3 regions of the Mesorhizobium sp. P2_D6 genome follow, and region 3 is predicted to be linked to each of the others. Evidence: predicted binding sites of a transcription regulator. Region 3 holds the regulator's gene; each other region holds the start of a gene.

Region 1 (4,801 bases), on a different contig from region 3:
GATGCTATTCCGATGGTCGTTCTGGCCACCGCCGCGACCTCTATCGTTCGGGATGGCAGTTAGGTCGATGCCGGCCCAGATTGACTGTGGCCGCTTCACGAGCCCACGCTTCTGTTTGATCTCGACGGCAAGGGGCCGCTGCTGCCTCATGCTCTCGGCGACTTGGGGAGGTGCGAACATTATCTAGGCCGATTGCACGTTTTCGCCACCGCTCCCTCATACTCATGAAAGGGTTCGAATCGTTGATTGTCTTCGAAGCCCCGACGCCAGCGGCTCTCCGCCGTATCCGTGCCCGCGCTCGCTTCTAGTCCAGCTTTCACGACCAGCGCTACTACGGCCATACGGTCGGTGTACGCGCCGAACATTTCCGGCCGGATCCGACTTCAAGGAAAAGGGCGGCATCGCTGCCGCCCTCGAGATTGTTGAGGTGCGTGGACCTTAGAAATCCATGCCGCCCATACCACCCATGCCGCCGCCAGCCATGCCGGCAGGCATGCCGCCGCCAGCCGCCTCCTTCTTCGGAGCCTCCGCGATCATGGCTTCGGTGGTGACCAGCAGGCCGGCGACCGAGGCCGCGTCCTGGAGAGCCGTGCGCACGACCTTGACCGGATCGACGATGCCCATGGCGATCATGTCGCCATACTCGCCGGTCTGGGCGTTGTAGCCGAAGGTCGCGCCCTTGTTGTCGAGGATCTTGCCGGCAACGATCGAAGCTTCCGCACCGGCGTTGGCCGCGATCTGGCGGGCCGGAGCCTGCAGCGCGCGACGCACGATGTTGATGCCGGCGGCCTGGTCGGAGTTGACGCCGGTGGCCTTGAGGTTGGCCGAAGCGCGCAGCAGGGCCACGCCACCGCCCGCGACAATGCCTTCTTCCACGGCCGCGCGGGTCGCGTTGAGGGCGTCATCGACGCGGTCCTTCTTTTCCTTGACTTCGACTTCCGTCGCACCGCCGACGAGGATCACCGCAACGCCGCCGGCGAGCTTCGCCAGACGTTCCTGCAGCTTCTCCTTGTCGTAGTCCGACGTGGTCTCTTCGATCTGCTGCTTGATCTGGGCAACGCGGCCCTGGATCTCGGCCTTCTTGCCGGCGCCGTCGACGATGGTGGTGTTCTCCTTGGAGATCGACACCTTCTTGGCGCGGCCGAGCATGTTGAGGCCGACGTTCTCGAGCTTGATGCCGAGGTCTTCCGAGATGACCTGGCCACCGGTCAGGATGGCGATGTCTTCCAGCATGGCCTTGCGGCGGTCACCGAAGCCCGGCGCCTTGACGGCGGCGATCTTCAGGCCACCGCGCAGCTTGTTGACGACGAGCGTAGCCAGAGCCTCGCCTTCGACGTCTTCCGAGATGATGAGCAGCGGCTTGGAGGTCTGCACGACGGCTTCGAGAACCGGCAGCATGGCCTGGAGGTTGGAGAGCTTCTTCTCGTGCAGGAGGATGTAGACGTCCTCGAGATCGGCAACCATCTTGTCGGCGTTGGTGACGAAGTAGGGCGAGAGATAGCCGCGGTCGAACTGCATGCCTTCGACGACTTCGAGTTCCGTCTCGGCAGTCTTGGCTTCCTCGACCGTGATGACGCCTTCATTGCCGACCTTCTGCATCGCTTCCGCGATCATCTTGCCGACCGACTCGTCGCCATTGCCGGCGATGGTGCCGACCTGGGCAACCTCTTCCGAGGTCTTGATCTTCGTGGCGTTCTTGATCAGCGTCGAGACGACGTCCCTAACCGCGAGGTCGATGCCGCGCTTGAGGTCCATCGGGTTCATGCCGGCGGCAACCGCCTTGTGGCCTTCCTGGACGATCGACTGTGCCAGAACGGTCGCGGTCGTGGTGCCGTCGCCGGCGATGTCGTTGGTCTTCGACGCGACTTCGCGGATCATTTGCGCGCCCATGTTCTCGAACTTGTCGGAAAGTTCGATTTCCTTGGCGACGGTGACGCCGTCCTTGGTGATGCGCGGGGCGCCGAACGACTTGTCGATGACGACGTTGCGGCCCTTGGGGCCGAGCGTGACCTTCACCGCGTCGGCGAGGATGTTGATGCCGTGAAGCATGCGTTCGCGGGCATCACGGGAGAATTTTACGTCTTTGGCAGCCATGTTTAACTCCTGGGCATTTCGCCCGAAATTCAGATTGGATGGTGCGGATGAAGGGCGGCGGCGTGTCAGCCGATGATGCCCATGATGTCGGATTCCTTCATGATCAGAAGGTCTTCGCCATTGAGCTTGACTTCGGTGCCCGACCACTTGCCGAACAGGATGCGGTCGCCGGCCTTGACGTCCAGCGGGACGAGCTTGCCGGCTTCGTCGCGGGCGCCGGAACCGATGGCGATGATCTCGCCTTCCTGCGGCTTTTCCTTAGCCGTATCGGGGATGATGATCCCGCCCGCGGTCTTGGATTCGGATTCGACCCGACGAACGACCACGCGGTCATGAAGCGGCCGGAAATTCGACTTTGCCATTTTGGATATCCCTGGTGCGGAGGTTGAACGGTTCTTCGTTGCCGAAGCCTGGGTTAGCACTCGCCAGTGGGGAGTGCTAACGTGGCGGTGAGATAGGCTGTAGGTTCGTCCTGGTCAAGACGGATGAGCGGACGGCCGAAGAGCCAAAAGATTTGGAATCGGCCCGGAAGCCTGGCCCCCATTGCGGCGCATCCCAATGCCTTAGCGCGTTTCGGCCGGCAGCTCTGGGCCGACTTTTGTGTCTTATTTGGAATGTGAAATTATGTGAAATTAACGGCCGAGCAGTCGGCCGGAATCGACGGCGAGCCGAACAGTCTTGAGCTTTTTGCAATTCATCCCTAACCTGGAGTTGCATCGCCAAAGGAGCGTTTCTCGCTTCGAGCGGGCTCTTGCCGACGATGATCGGAATGTCGCCTTGAGGATGATATTCCCCTCGGTCCGGGTAGCCTGTCGAAGCGAAATCTTCGACCAGTTTCCGGAGCCCGATATCGTGATGAAATACACAGACGTTGAACCAGGTCTTAAAGATGAAGTCCCCTGGTCGGAAAGCCTAACCGCCTACGACAAGGAGCACTTCAAGACCTACTTGAGGTTCCTGGACGCCTCCGCCGACGATGCCAGTTATGAGGAGATGGCGCAGGTCATCCTCGGCATCGATCCGGCGGAAGAGCCGGTGCGCGCGCGGAAAGCCGCGAGAAGCCATCTCGATCGGGCGAACTGGATGATGACCACCGGTTACAAGGAGTTGTTCGCGTAAATAAGGGTGAACGGGCGGCGACACACGCTGCTTGTTCAGACGTGATCACGGCCGTCCGCCACAAGAATGGCATGACATCCGGGCCTGCGGGATACGTCTATTCATTGTCAAACTCCGCTGCTCGTACAGGCAGAATGTTCGCTGCGCCGATGCGTCTGGCGTGGCCATGCAGGTCAGCGGCGGCCGCTCGTCATACCTGGCCGGCGCAGCTAAGGCGGAGAAGATGAAGCCGTGTTCTGAGGCTGTGCTCGGCTTCTTCTGTCATGAAATTCTCCGGTTGGCTTGAAGGCAGCAGGCGAAGCCTCGCGACATAGTAATGGTTGTGGCGGAAGGCAATAAATGTCTCGGCAGCATAAGTATCGTCATAAACTATTACTAATACGCGTTCGCCCCGGAAATCGTTTCGGCTGCTAGGCGCCGGAACCGATATATGCAGCCATGCCGTCTTGAGCTTTTGTAATTCCGAAAGCAACGTGAAATGAGGTTTTTGGCAAACGCCCGGGCTCGCAAGCTTCAGTGCACCAAGATGATCAGGCCTCGTGGTCTACTGGCATGTCGTTGAGATGTCATCCTTGCTGACCTATATGCCGTTGTGCGTCGGGCGTTCTCCTCCCATTGCGTCCGGCGCGTTCCCCTCTGGAGGTTTTTGCCCTCTTGCTTGGCCGGGTGCTGCAAGCCCGGCCCTTTTGTTGCGCGCCAGAGGCGATGAAGCTCATCAGCGGCTACGAACACGGCGTACCCGCCCAACTTGCGAACCGGAAGGGATCGCCTGCACGTCCGCACTGCAACCCGCTCTGTGGTCCAGGGCGGATACATCATTTGCCGGGAATATCCGCTCAGACGAGCGAATTGGATGATAATACCAGCGTACCTGAAATACCGGCCGCGAACGGTGCCTCATATGACGGGCCCACCGTCTTGCTGACCAGGCAAAGTCGGCATCTCACTATCGGCCGTCCGCCAGATCCAGGAATCGAACTCCGGTCGCGACGCGATCAGTTCGCTCAGCGTTTCCTCCTATGTGCCATCGGAAGACGGGGGGACGATATGAAGGCCAACCGGCCGCGGCTGTGTCTGCAATATCGCCGTCGCGGTTGGCCTGTCCAATGGTAGATTGTAGCGCAGTCCTTTCATGCTTCGCTCCCTGGTCCTTGCAAGGGCGTCGACCAGCTTCTTTTCATAGGCGGACTCGTAAGGCACCCAATTCTCCGCCACGACCATGATGGCCATTTCCTCGATCACCGCCAGCCCCGCCGGGGTCAACCCGAAGGTGGCAATCGCGACTAGATGCGATGCCTCATCCGCGCTCCAGAGTGCCATCTCGGTTTCAAAGCGGGTTTGAAGCCGACGATGAAGACTCTCATCCAACAGGAACACGAACCCCGGCATGTGCTTGACGATCAACTTGTGACCGCCCCGAGCCGGGCTGAACTCCTTGACCTCGCCGACCAGGATCATCAGCTTTCTGGGGCCGCTCTTCGGGGGCAGCGCAGGTGCAAGCGCCTGCCCGCGCCTTTGCTCGATCGCGATTTTATCGGCGGACCGGAACGGCTCGGGCACGAACAGGATTTCGGCGCTCCGCCCTTGA
Region 2 (4,801 bases), on a different contig from region 3:
CATGCCGCCGGGCATGCCGCCGCCAGCCGACTCCTTCTTCGGAGCCTCCGCGATCATGGCTTCGGTGGTGACGAGCAGGCCGGCGACCGAAGCCGCGTCCTGGAGAGCCGTGCGAACGACCTTGACCGGGTCGACGATGCCCATGGCGATCATGTCGCCATACTCGCCGGTCTGGGCGTTGTAGCCGTAGGTCGCGCCCTTGTTGTCGAGGATCTTGCCGGCAACGATCGAAGCTTCCGCACCAGCGTTCGAGGCGATCTGGCGGGCCGGAGCCTGCAGAGCACGACGGACAATGTTGATGCCGGCAGCCTGGTCGGCATTGGCGCCGGCAGCCTTGATGTTGGCCGAAGCGCGCAGCAGCGCGACGCCACCACCAGCAACGATGCCTTCTTCCACGGCCGCGCGGGTCGCGTTGAGGGCGTCATCGACGCGGTCCTTCTTTTCCTTGACTTCGACTTCCGTCGCGCCGCCGACGCGGATCACCGCAACGCCGCCCGCCAGCTTGGCGAGACGTTCCTGCAGCTTCTCCTTGTCGTAGTCCGACGTGGTCTCTTCGATCTGCTGCTTGATCTGGGCAACGCGGCCCTGGATCTCGGCCTTCTTGCCGGCGCCGTCAACGATGGTGGTGTTCTCCTTGGAGATCGACACCTTCTTGGCGCGGCCGAGCATGTTGAGGCCGACGTTCTCGAGCTTGATGCCGAGGTCTTCCGAGATGACCTGGCCACCGGTGAGGATGGCGATGTCTTCCAGCATGGCCTTGCGGCGATCACCGAAGCCCGGAGCCTTGACGGCGGCGATCTTCAGGCCACCGCGGAGCTTGTTGACGACCAGCGTGGCCAGGGCCTCGCCTTCGACGTCTTCCGAGATGATGAGCAGCGGCTTGGAGGTCTGCACGACGGCTTCGAGAACCGGCAGCATGGCCTGGAGGTTGGAGAGCTTCTTCTCGTGCAGGAGGATGTAGACGTCCTCGAGCTCGGCAACCATCTTGTCGGCGTTGGTGACGAAGTAGGGCGAGAGATAGCCGCGGTCGAACTGCATGCCTTCGACGACTTCCAGCTCGGTCTCGGCGGTCTTGGCTTCCTCAACCGTGATGACGCCTTCGTTGCCGACCTTCTGCATCGCTTCGGCGATCATGGCGCCGACCGACTCGTCGCCATTGGCCGAGATCGTGCCGACCTGGGCAACTTCCTCGGAGGTCTTGATCTTCTTGGCAGCCTTGCCGAGAGCCGCGACGACTTCGGTCACGGCCAGATCGATGCCGCGCTTCAGGTCCATCGGGTTCATGCCGGCGGCAACCGCCTTGTGGCCTTCCTGGACGATCGACTGCGCCAGAACGGTCGCGGTCGTGGTGCCGTCGCCGGCGATGTCGTTGGTCTTCGAAGCAACTTCGCGGACCATCTGCGCGCCCATGTTTTCGAACTTGTCCTCAAGCTCGATTTCCTTGGCGACGGTGACGCCGTCCTTGGTGATGCGCGGGGCGCCGAACGACTTGTCGATGACGACGTTGCGGCCCTTGGGGCCGAGCGTGACCTTCACCGCGTCGGCAAGGATGTTGACGCCGCGCAGCATGCGCTCACGGGCATCGCGGGAGAATTTTACGTCTTTGGCAGCCATGTTTTAGCTCCTGGCAGGGGCTTGCGATCAAGCCCGAAATTTAGTTGACGGTGAGGCCGATAATCAGCCGATGATGCCCATAATGTCGGATTCCTTCATGATCAGAAGGTCTTCGCCATTGAGCTTGACTTCGGTGCCCGACCACTTGCCGAACAGGATGCGGTCGCCAGCCTTGACGTCCAGGGGAACCAGCTTGCCAGCTTCGTCACGAGCGCCGGAGCCGACGGCGATGATCTCGCCTTCCTGCGGCTTTTCCTTTGCCGTATCCGGGATGATGATCCCGCCGGCGGTCTTGGATTCGGATTCGACCCGGCGAACGACCACGCGGTCATGAAGCGGGCGGAACTTCGACTTTGCCATTTTTTCTTCCTCGAATGAGAACGGTGAGAACAGTTCCTCCATCCGGCGATGCCGGACATGCGTTAGCACTCACCAAGGGAGAGTGCTAACGTGGCGCTGAAATAGGCGCGTGGCTTTCGAGAGTCAAGGCGAGCGGTGGGCTCAATTTGCTCTAATTTGAGCCCTGCCGTGGTCTGACGGGAAGCCTAGCGACGCCTCGGCGATCCAAGCACCAGCAGAGGGCATCGTTCCGCCAGCGGATAGGAGCCGCTCGGCACGACGCGCACGTCGCCGAACCACCCACTCGCCTCATCGACCAGCACGGCCAGCGTCGCGAAGCTGTAGCTTACGTCGGAGCCGGCATAGACGTCGATCGTGTTGATCGAGGCGATGCTCCATCCCGTCCGCGCGGCAAGGGCCTCGCGGTCGGGGAACAGGCCGTCGAATGTGTCGCGGATCATTCGCACCTGGATCGCGAAATCCGGGCCGCCCGTGGTGCACGCCATGGCGATCCGCCATTTGAGCGCATGGAAATTCTCGATCGCACCGGCCAGCACCTGGGCTTCAATGCTGGCCAGATCCTCGGTCGTTTCCGGAGCGGCGAAAACGCGGATCGCGGCACGCCCGCCGGGTCTCAGGACCCTGGCGATTTCGCCATGCAGGCGATTGCGCGCCGCCTTCGAGGCGACGGCGGACAGGCATCCGTCGCCAATGACTGCCTCGGTGCTGGCCCCGGCAACCGGCAGATCCAGCCAGTTTCCAGCCATCGCGCTGCGCGAGGTATTGTCGCCAGCCCATACGCCCGAGATCATGGCCGCCGACTGGTCGACCGCCAGCATCGATCTGCCAAGCACTGCAAGTTCCGGCGTCACCCCCAGGAGCAGGACATCGGCATTTGCCAGGCTGACTTCGCGCTCGAATATACCAACGGTTTCCGGCGTCGGCCGAAGCGGCGCGTCCAGAAGCCTCCAGTGACGGTGATAATTGTCCCAATGATTTGTCATGCTGCCTTTGCAGAGTCCGAGACGTCTGGCTTTTGGTGTTCACAGTCGCCTATTAGAAAATTGCAGAAAATCAAAAGGCTGTCTGTGGCACGTATTGTCGTCGTAACGCATGAGCACGATCGGTTCCAGAGCGGCCGCAACCTCTTACTGCGCAGGTCGAGCCCCTATATGCTTTTCGATGTTCTCGAAGAACTGAAAAGGCGCGGTCATTCGGTCCGGATCCAGCAAGGCCCGGCCATGACGCACAGTGCCGACATCGCAATTCTACATGTCGATGCAACCGTTACACCGGCGGATTATCTCGACTATGCGCGGGGTTTTCCATTCTGCCTCAATCTCGCAACGGCCGACATCTCCAAGCGACGGGTCAGCGGCGCGTTGCTAACGCATGACGACGCCTGGCAAGGCCCGGTCATCGTCAAAACCAATCTCAACAATCAGGGCATTCCGGAGACGTTCCTCAACCGGCGATCCTGGCGCGCGGGCAAGCAGCCACCTTTTCCCGATGTGCAGGGGCTGCAGCCCTACGAGGTCTACGAGTCTCTTGGCGACGTCCCGGATGGCGTCTTCGGCGACGACGATCTGGTCGTGGAAAAGTTCATTGCCGAACGGGAACCCGATGGCTTCGCAATGCGGTTCTGGGTGTTTTGCGGAGAGAGCGAGCGTTGCACCCGCTACGTGTCACCAAACGGCCTCGTCAAGGCATCTGAAACGATCCGACGTGAGCCTGTCCCTGTTCCTGACGAGATCCGCGAGTGGCGACGAGAACTCGGCTTCGACTACGGCAAATTCGATTTCGTCATGCATGAGGGCAGGGCGATCCTGCTCGATGCCAACAAGACGCCGGGCCGTCCCAAAAACCTGGTGAAAATGTTTGCGGCCGGCGCCGCCAATCTGGCCGACGGCTTCGAGGGCCTCATGCACCGGGCGCGATAGGCCTTCTCGCCTAAAGAAACTGGCGCAACTGCGTATGGATGATCGACCGGTAGTCCTCGATCGTATGGCGGCTTTCCGTTTCGTCCTGGGTCAGCGCCATGCGCACGACGCCTCCGGCAAGCTGGAAGATCAGGAAGACCATGCGCCCGAACTCCTGGCGCCGTTCGGCCGCGAGAAACGGACCGACATGATCGCAGAACATCGCCGCCTGGCGCCGGGTTTCGGCGATATCCAGATTTTGCAGCGCCTTGTCGGCCTGGATGGCGTTCTGCAGGTCCTGGATGGCCGGGTCACCGGCGACACGTTCATAGTAATCGTCGAGCAGCCGGTCGGCGGCGGCGATGACGTCGCTCAGTCCGCCAATGTCGGCAACGATCACGGCAAGCCGGGCGCGGCTCACTTCCGAGAAACGCTCGTAGAGCATCGCCAGGATCGCCGACTTGTTTGGGAAGTAATGATAGACGGTGGCGATCGGCCCGCCGGCCAGCGCGCCGACTTCCTTCATGGTGACGGCGTCGATGCCCTTTTCGCCGATCAGCCGCATGGTGGTCGACAGGATGGCGTCGATGCGCTCGCGGCTGCGCTCCTGCTTGGGCCTGCGCCTCGGTTCGGTCGCCGTTCTCACTGTTTCGTTCATGCCGCCACCCTCTCGATCGTCAAGACCATCGATCCCCAGCCTTGCTGATGCCGCGCCTCACCAATGATTGACAAACGAATATGATCGAGTATCAGCTTCTAAATACTGACAGATTGTCAGTTTTTGTGCCGTCAGGCAAGGACGTTTGGGAGACGCCCGTGACTTCTGTTCGTAATGCCGATGCCGGAAACGGCGACTGGCTGGTCGGCAACCCGACGGGGGCGCAGCTTGCCTCGGCGCTGTGGATCGGCTCGGTTGGCCTACTCATTCT
Region 3 (4,801 bases):
GAGTGCACCGGTGGCCGGCTGCACGGTCATACCCGAACAATTGCGCAGGCCGGTGGCGACGATGCGGCCATTCTTGCCGTCAGCGTCGAAGGCCAGCACGTCGGCACGGCCGCCCTCCCGGCCCCAGGCGGCACCCAGCGGCATCGATTTGGCCCAGGCGTCGAGGCCGCCACGCGGTTCCTTCCCCGTGCCCTCGGCGACATTCGATCTGGACCCGACCGAGACATAGAGCGTCTTGCCGTCAGCCGAGAAGGCGATGTCGCGGGTCCAGTGGCCGCCCGACGGGATGTCGGGGACGATTGTCTCCGCTTCGCCTGAGGCTTTCAGGTCGCCGTCGCGATAGGCAAAGCGCACCACGCTGTCGGTGTTGGCGATATAGACCCATTGCGGCTTGTCGCCCGGCGGGTAGAAGGCGATGCCGTAGGGCTGGTTGAGATCGCCGGCGAAAATGCCGTCCTCGGTCGGCTTCGCGCTGTCCTTGGCCAGCCGATAGACGCGGATCTGGTTGGCGTGGCTGTCGGCAACGAACAAATCGCCATTCGGCGCCACGCGCACGACGCGCGGATTGGCGATGCCGGAGGCGATCAATTCGGCCGAGAAGCCGGGCGGCAGGACGGGCTTGGCGCCTTCGGGCCGATCGCCGAGGCCGGCGCCGTTGGAGGCGGATTCAGTAAGATAGGGCTTTTGCAGATCATCCGGCTTGATCAGCCGGCGCACGCCCGGTTTGTCCGCCTTCCAACCGCCGAAAGCGTCCTTGCCGGTCAGCAGCGGTTGATCGGCTTGCTGAGCGACGGCACTGGTGGCCACAAGCAGGGCAAGGCTCGCGAAGCCGGCAATCCGGATCACGCTGTCCTCCTCGAATTCACGCCAGTTGGGGCGTCATGCAAAGAAGAGATATCGTGCGAGCGCCACAAAAGAGAAGCGTGCGCGCAGATTCAAGCGAAACCCGTCAGCTGTCTTCTTCCTCGACATCGAGATCGTCGTCGAGCCGCTTTTCCAGCGCGACGAGATCGTCCGGCAGCGGCAGGCCCATGGCGCGCATTTCGCGGAGTTTTTCGCGCAGTTGCTCCTGGATTTCGTGCTCGTCCTCGGGCTGGTTGACCATTTCCTCGAGCAGCAGACTGATCTGGGCCTTGAACGATTCAAGCGCCATTCTGCGCCCTCCTTTGCGGTGATGCCGGCTTCGGACTTATCTCAACATCCGGGTAATCAATTGGGCAGTGTAGTCGACCATGGGCACGATGCGGGCATAATTCAGCCTGGTAGGGCCGATGACGCCGAGCGCGCCGACGACCCGGGCATCCTTGTCGCGGTAGGGCGCCACCACCAGCGACGAGCCGGAGAGCGAAAACAGCTTGTTTTCCGAGCCGATGAAGATGCGCACGCCGGGGCCGTCCTCGGCGAGGTCGAGCAGCTGGATCAGCCCGTCCTGCGTTTCCAGGTCCTCGAACAGGTGCCTGAGCAATTCGATGTCGGCCTGGGCGGTGACATTTTCGAGCAGATTGGCGCGGCCGCGCACGATGAGACGCGCCGGCAGGCCGCTGTCGGCGCCCGCCCACACCGCCAGGCCTTTTTCGACGAGATCCTGCGACAGCGTGTCGAGGGCGGCCCTGGTCTCGTCCTTGATACGAGCGATCTCGATGCGCGCCTCAGCGAGCGTGCGGCCCCTGATATGGGCGTTTAGGAAGTTGGAGGCTTCGTGCAGTTGCGAGACGGTGATGCCGGCCGGCAGGTCGACGACACGGTTCTCGACATCGCCGTTCTGCGACACCATCACGGCCAGCGCCTTGGTCGGCTCAAGCTGGATGAACTCGATGTGCTTCAGCGCCACCTCGTTCTTGGTGGCCAGCACCAGGCCGGCGCCGCGCGACATGCCCGACAGCATCTGGCTGGCCTCGGTCAGCATGTGTTCCAGCGTCGCGCCCGAGCCGGAGGCGCGCACCTGCGCCTCGATGACGCGGCGTTCCTCGTCGGAAAGATCGCCGAGCTCCATGAAGGCATCGACAAAGAAACGCAGGCCCGTCTGTGTCGGCAGCCGCCCGGCCGAGATGTGCGGGGCATAGATCAGGCCGAGATGTTCGAGATCGCTCATCACATTGCGGATGGTGGCCGGCGACAGCGACGACGGCAGGATGCGCGACAGGCTGCGCGATCCCACAGGCTCACCATCCTTGAGGTAGGAATCAACGATGCGCCGGAAAATGTCGCGCGAGCGCATGTCGAGCGACTGCAGCGCGGGTGCCAGCAGACTGGGTTCGGTGACTGCCTTGGTCATTCGGGCCAAAAACCTCCGGCTAAAGGATATAGACTTCCTTCGCCCCTGCGCAACCCGCTGCCGCACTTGCGGTCAGCGGCGTCTGTTCCAGATCGCCCGCTGCCGCGTTTGCGGCCAGCGGCGTCGCTCTTGCGATCGCCCAATGCCGTATGCGGTCACGGCGCCGCGTTTGCGGCCATTTTCCTTTGCGCCATGGGCTGCATGCGTCTACAAGCCGCCCACGCAACCGCAAAAAGAACAGAAAGAGGCCTCGATGCGCCCCTCCAAACGCCAAGCCGACGAAATGCGCGCCATCTCCTTCGAGCGCGGCGTGTCCAAACACGCCGAAGGCTCGTGCCTAGTGAAATTCGGCGACACGCATGTTCTGTGCACGGCGAGCCTGGAGGAAAAGGTGCCGGGCTGGATGCGCAATTCCGGCAAGGGCTGGGTGACGGCTGAATACGGCATGCTGCCGCGCTCGACGGGCGAACGCATGCGCCGTGAAGCTTCTGCCGGCAAACAAGGCGGCCGCACGCTGGAGATCCAGCGGCTGATCGGCCGTTCGCTGCGCGCGGTCGTCGACCTGCAGGCGCTGGGCGAACAGCAGATCACCGTCGACTGCGATGTCATCCAGGCCGATGGCGGCACCCGCACGGCCTCGATCACCGGCGGCTGGGTAGCGCTCTACGATTGCCTGCGCTGGATGGAAGCACGGCAGATGGCCAGCATTGCCAAAGTGCTGAAAGACCATGTCGCGGCAATTTCCTGCGGCATCCATGACGGTCAGCCGGTCATCGATCTCGACTATATCGAGGATTCGTCGGCCGGTACCGACGCCAATTTCGTCATGACCGGCAAGGGCGGCATCGTCGAGATCCAGGGCACCGCCGAGGGCGAGCCTTTCTCCGAAGGGCAGTTCGCGGAGCTGATGGGTCTGGCCAAGAAGGGCATCCAAAGGTTGGTGAGTTTGCAGCAGATGGCTGTGGCCTGATTGAATTTACTGCGATGACGTCGGCGATCCTTCACACCCCCCTCTGGCCTGCCGGCCATCTCCCCCGCAAGGGGGGAGATCAGAGGTTGCTACCGTTTTCGCCAACCATCAACGTTGAGACGCCGCCAGCGGAACTGCCAATCTTCCCCCTTGCGGGGGAGATGCCCGGCAGGGCAGAGGGGGGTGCCTCGTGACTCCCTCTGCTGTTTTGGAATCCGCTCTCTACGTCACCGATCTCGCCGCCGCCGAAGCGTTCTACCGCGACATCCTCGGCCTCGACCTCCTCGGCAAAGTCGACGGCCGCCATCTCTTCTTCCGCTGCGGCGCCGGCGTTTTGCTGATCTTCAACGCCGAGGCGACCAAAATCCCGCCGGCGCCGGATGCGCGGCTGAAAGTGCCGCCGCACGGCACGGTCGGCGAGGGTCATCTGTGCTTTGCGGCAAGCGGGGATGAACTCGGGCGCTGGAAGGCGCAGCTTGAGGCGAAAGACATCGCCATTGAAAGCGAATTCGAATGGCCGCAAGGCGGGCGTTCGATCTACATACGCGACCCCTCGGGCAATTCGATCGAATTCGCCGAGCCACGGATCTGGGGCCTTTGATGCATTCTCTCGATGGAAAAAAGATCGTCGTCGCCAGCCACAATGCAGGCAAACTGCGCGAATTCGCCGATTTGATGGGTCCGTTCGGCTTCGAGGCGAAGTCGGCCAAGGACTACAGCTTGCCGGAGCCGGACGAGACCGGCACCACTTTCGAGGAAAACGCCTACATCAAGGCCTTTGCCGCGGCTGAAGCCACTGGCCTGCCGGCGCTGTCCGACGATTCGGGCCTCTGCGTCGACGCGCTTGACGGCGCACCCGGCGTCTACACCGCCAACTGGGCCGAAACTCCGGAAGGCACCCGCGATTTCGGCATGGCCATGCAGCGCACCGAAGTGGCCTTGCAGGAGGTCGGCGCCGCCCAGCCGGCGCTGCGCAAGGGCCGCTTCGTAGCCGTCATCTGCCTCGCCTTCCCAGATGGCGAAGCCGAATATTATCGAGGCGAGGCCGAGGGAACGCTGGTGTGGCCGCCGCGCGGCGAGCTCGGCTTCGGCTACGACCCGGTGTTCCTGCCTGACGGTTTCGACAAGACGTTCGGCGAGATGAGCGCCGAGGAGAAGCATGGCTGGAAGCCCGGCCAGCCAACGGCGCTGTCGCACCGCGCCCGCGCCTTCCAGAAATTCGCCCGCGCCAGACTTGGTTCGGCCTGAGATGCCGCTGGACCGCAGCCCGGGCTTCGGCGTCTATATCCATTGGCCGTTCTGCGCGGCCAAATGCCCGTATTGCGACTTCAACAGCCATGTCCGCCACCAGCCGGTCGATCAGCAGCGTTTTACCCGCGCCTTCGAGACCGAGCTCGCGACGATGCGCGGGCGCACCGGGCCGCGCGAAGTGACCAGCATCTTTCTCGGCGGCGGCACGCCCTCGCTGATGCAGCCGCAGACGGTGGCGGCGGTGCTCGACGCCGTGGCCAAGAACTGGACCGTGCCCGATGGCATCGAGGTGACGCTGGAAGCCA

Evidence for each region. The regulator HrcA, encoded in region 3, represses chaperone genes, less so after heat shock. The targets are predictions, from matches to a motif close to GTTAGCACTCNCNNNNNGNGAGTGCTAAC.
Region 1: the regulator HrcA is predicted to act here: its motif matches at 2,509-2,537, upstream of groES (co-chaperone GroES).
Region 2: the regulator HrcA is predicted to act here: its motif matches at 2,036-2,064, upstream of groES (co-chaperone GroES).

What each region holds. Positions count from the first base shown of each region.
Region 1 covers NZ_JBFUEG010000016.1:121,757-126,557, reverse strand. The annotation lists gene groL (chaperonin GroEL) at 439-2,094, opposite strand; gene groES (co-chaperone GroES) at 2,160-2,456, opposite strand; gene AC1D1L_RS26675 (DNA -binding domain-containing protein) at 2,950-3,213, shown strand; partial or broken gene AC1D1L_RS26670 (DUF1173 domain-containing protein) at 4,111-4,801, opposite strand, start outside.
Region 2 covers NZ_JBFUEG010000021.1:2,357-7,157, reverse strand. The annotation lists gene groL (chaperonin GroEL) at 1-1,614, opposite strand, end outside; gene groES (co-chaperone GroES) at 1,678-1,974, opposite strand; gene AC1D1L_RS28965 (class I SAM-dependent methyltransferase) at 2,160-2,957, opposite strand; gene AC1D1L_RS28960 (hypothetical protein) at 3,195-3,893, shown strand; gene AC1D1L_RS28955 (TetR/AcrR family transcriptional regulator) at 3,904-4,530, opposite strand; gene AC1D1L_RS28950 (MFS transporter) at 4,689-4,801, shown strand, end outside.
Region 3 covers NZ_JBFUEG010000019.1:83,070-87,870, reverse strand. The annotation lists gene AC1D1L_RS28330 (PQQ-dependent sugar dehydrogenase) at 1-846, opposite strand, end outside; gene AC1D1L_RS28325 (hypothetical protein) at 950-1,153, opposite strand; gene hrcA (heat-inducible transcriptional repressor HrcA) at 1,190-2,275, opposite strand; gene rph (ribonuclease PH) at 2,529-3,245, shown strand; gene AC1D1L_RS28310 (VOC family protein) at 3,436-3,846, shown strand; gene rdgB (RdgB/HAM1 family non-canonical purine NTP pyrophosphatase) at 3,846-4,493, shown strand; gene hemW (radical SAM family heme chaperone HemW) at 4,495-4,801, shown strand, end outside.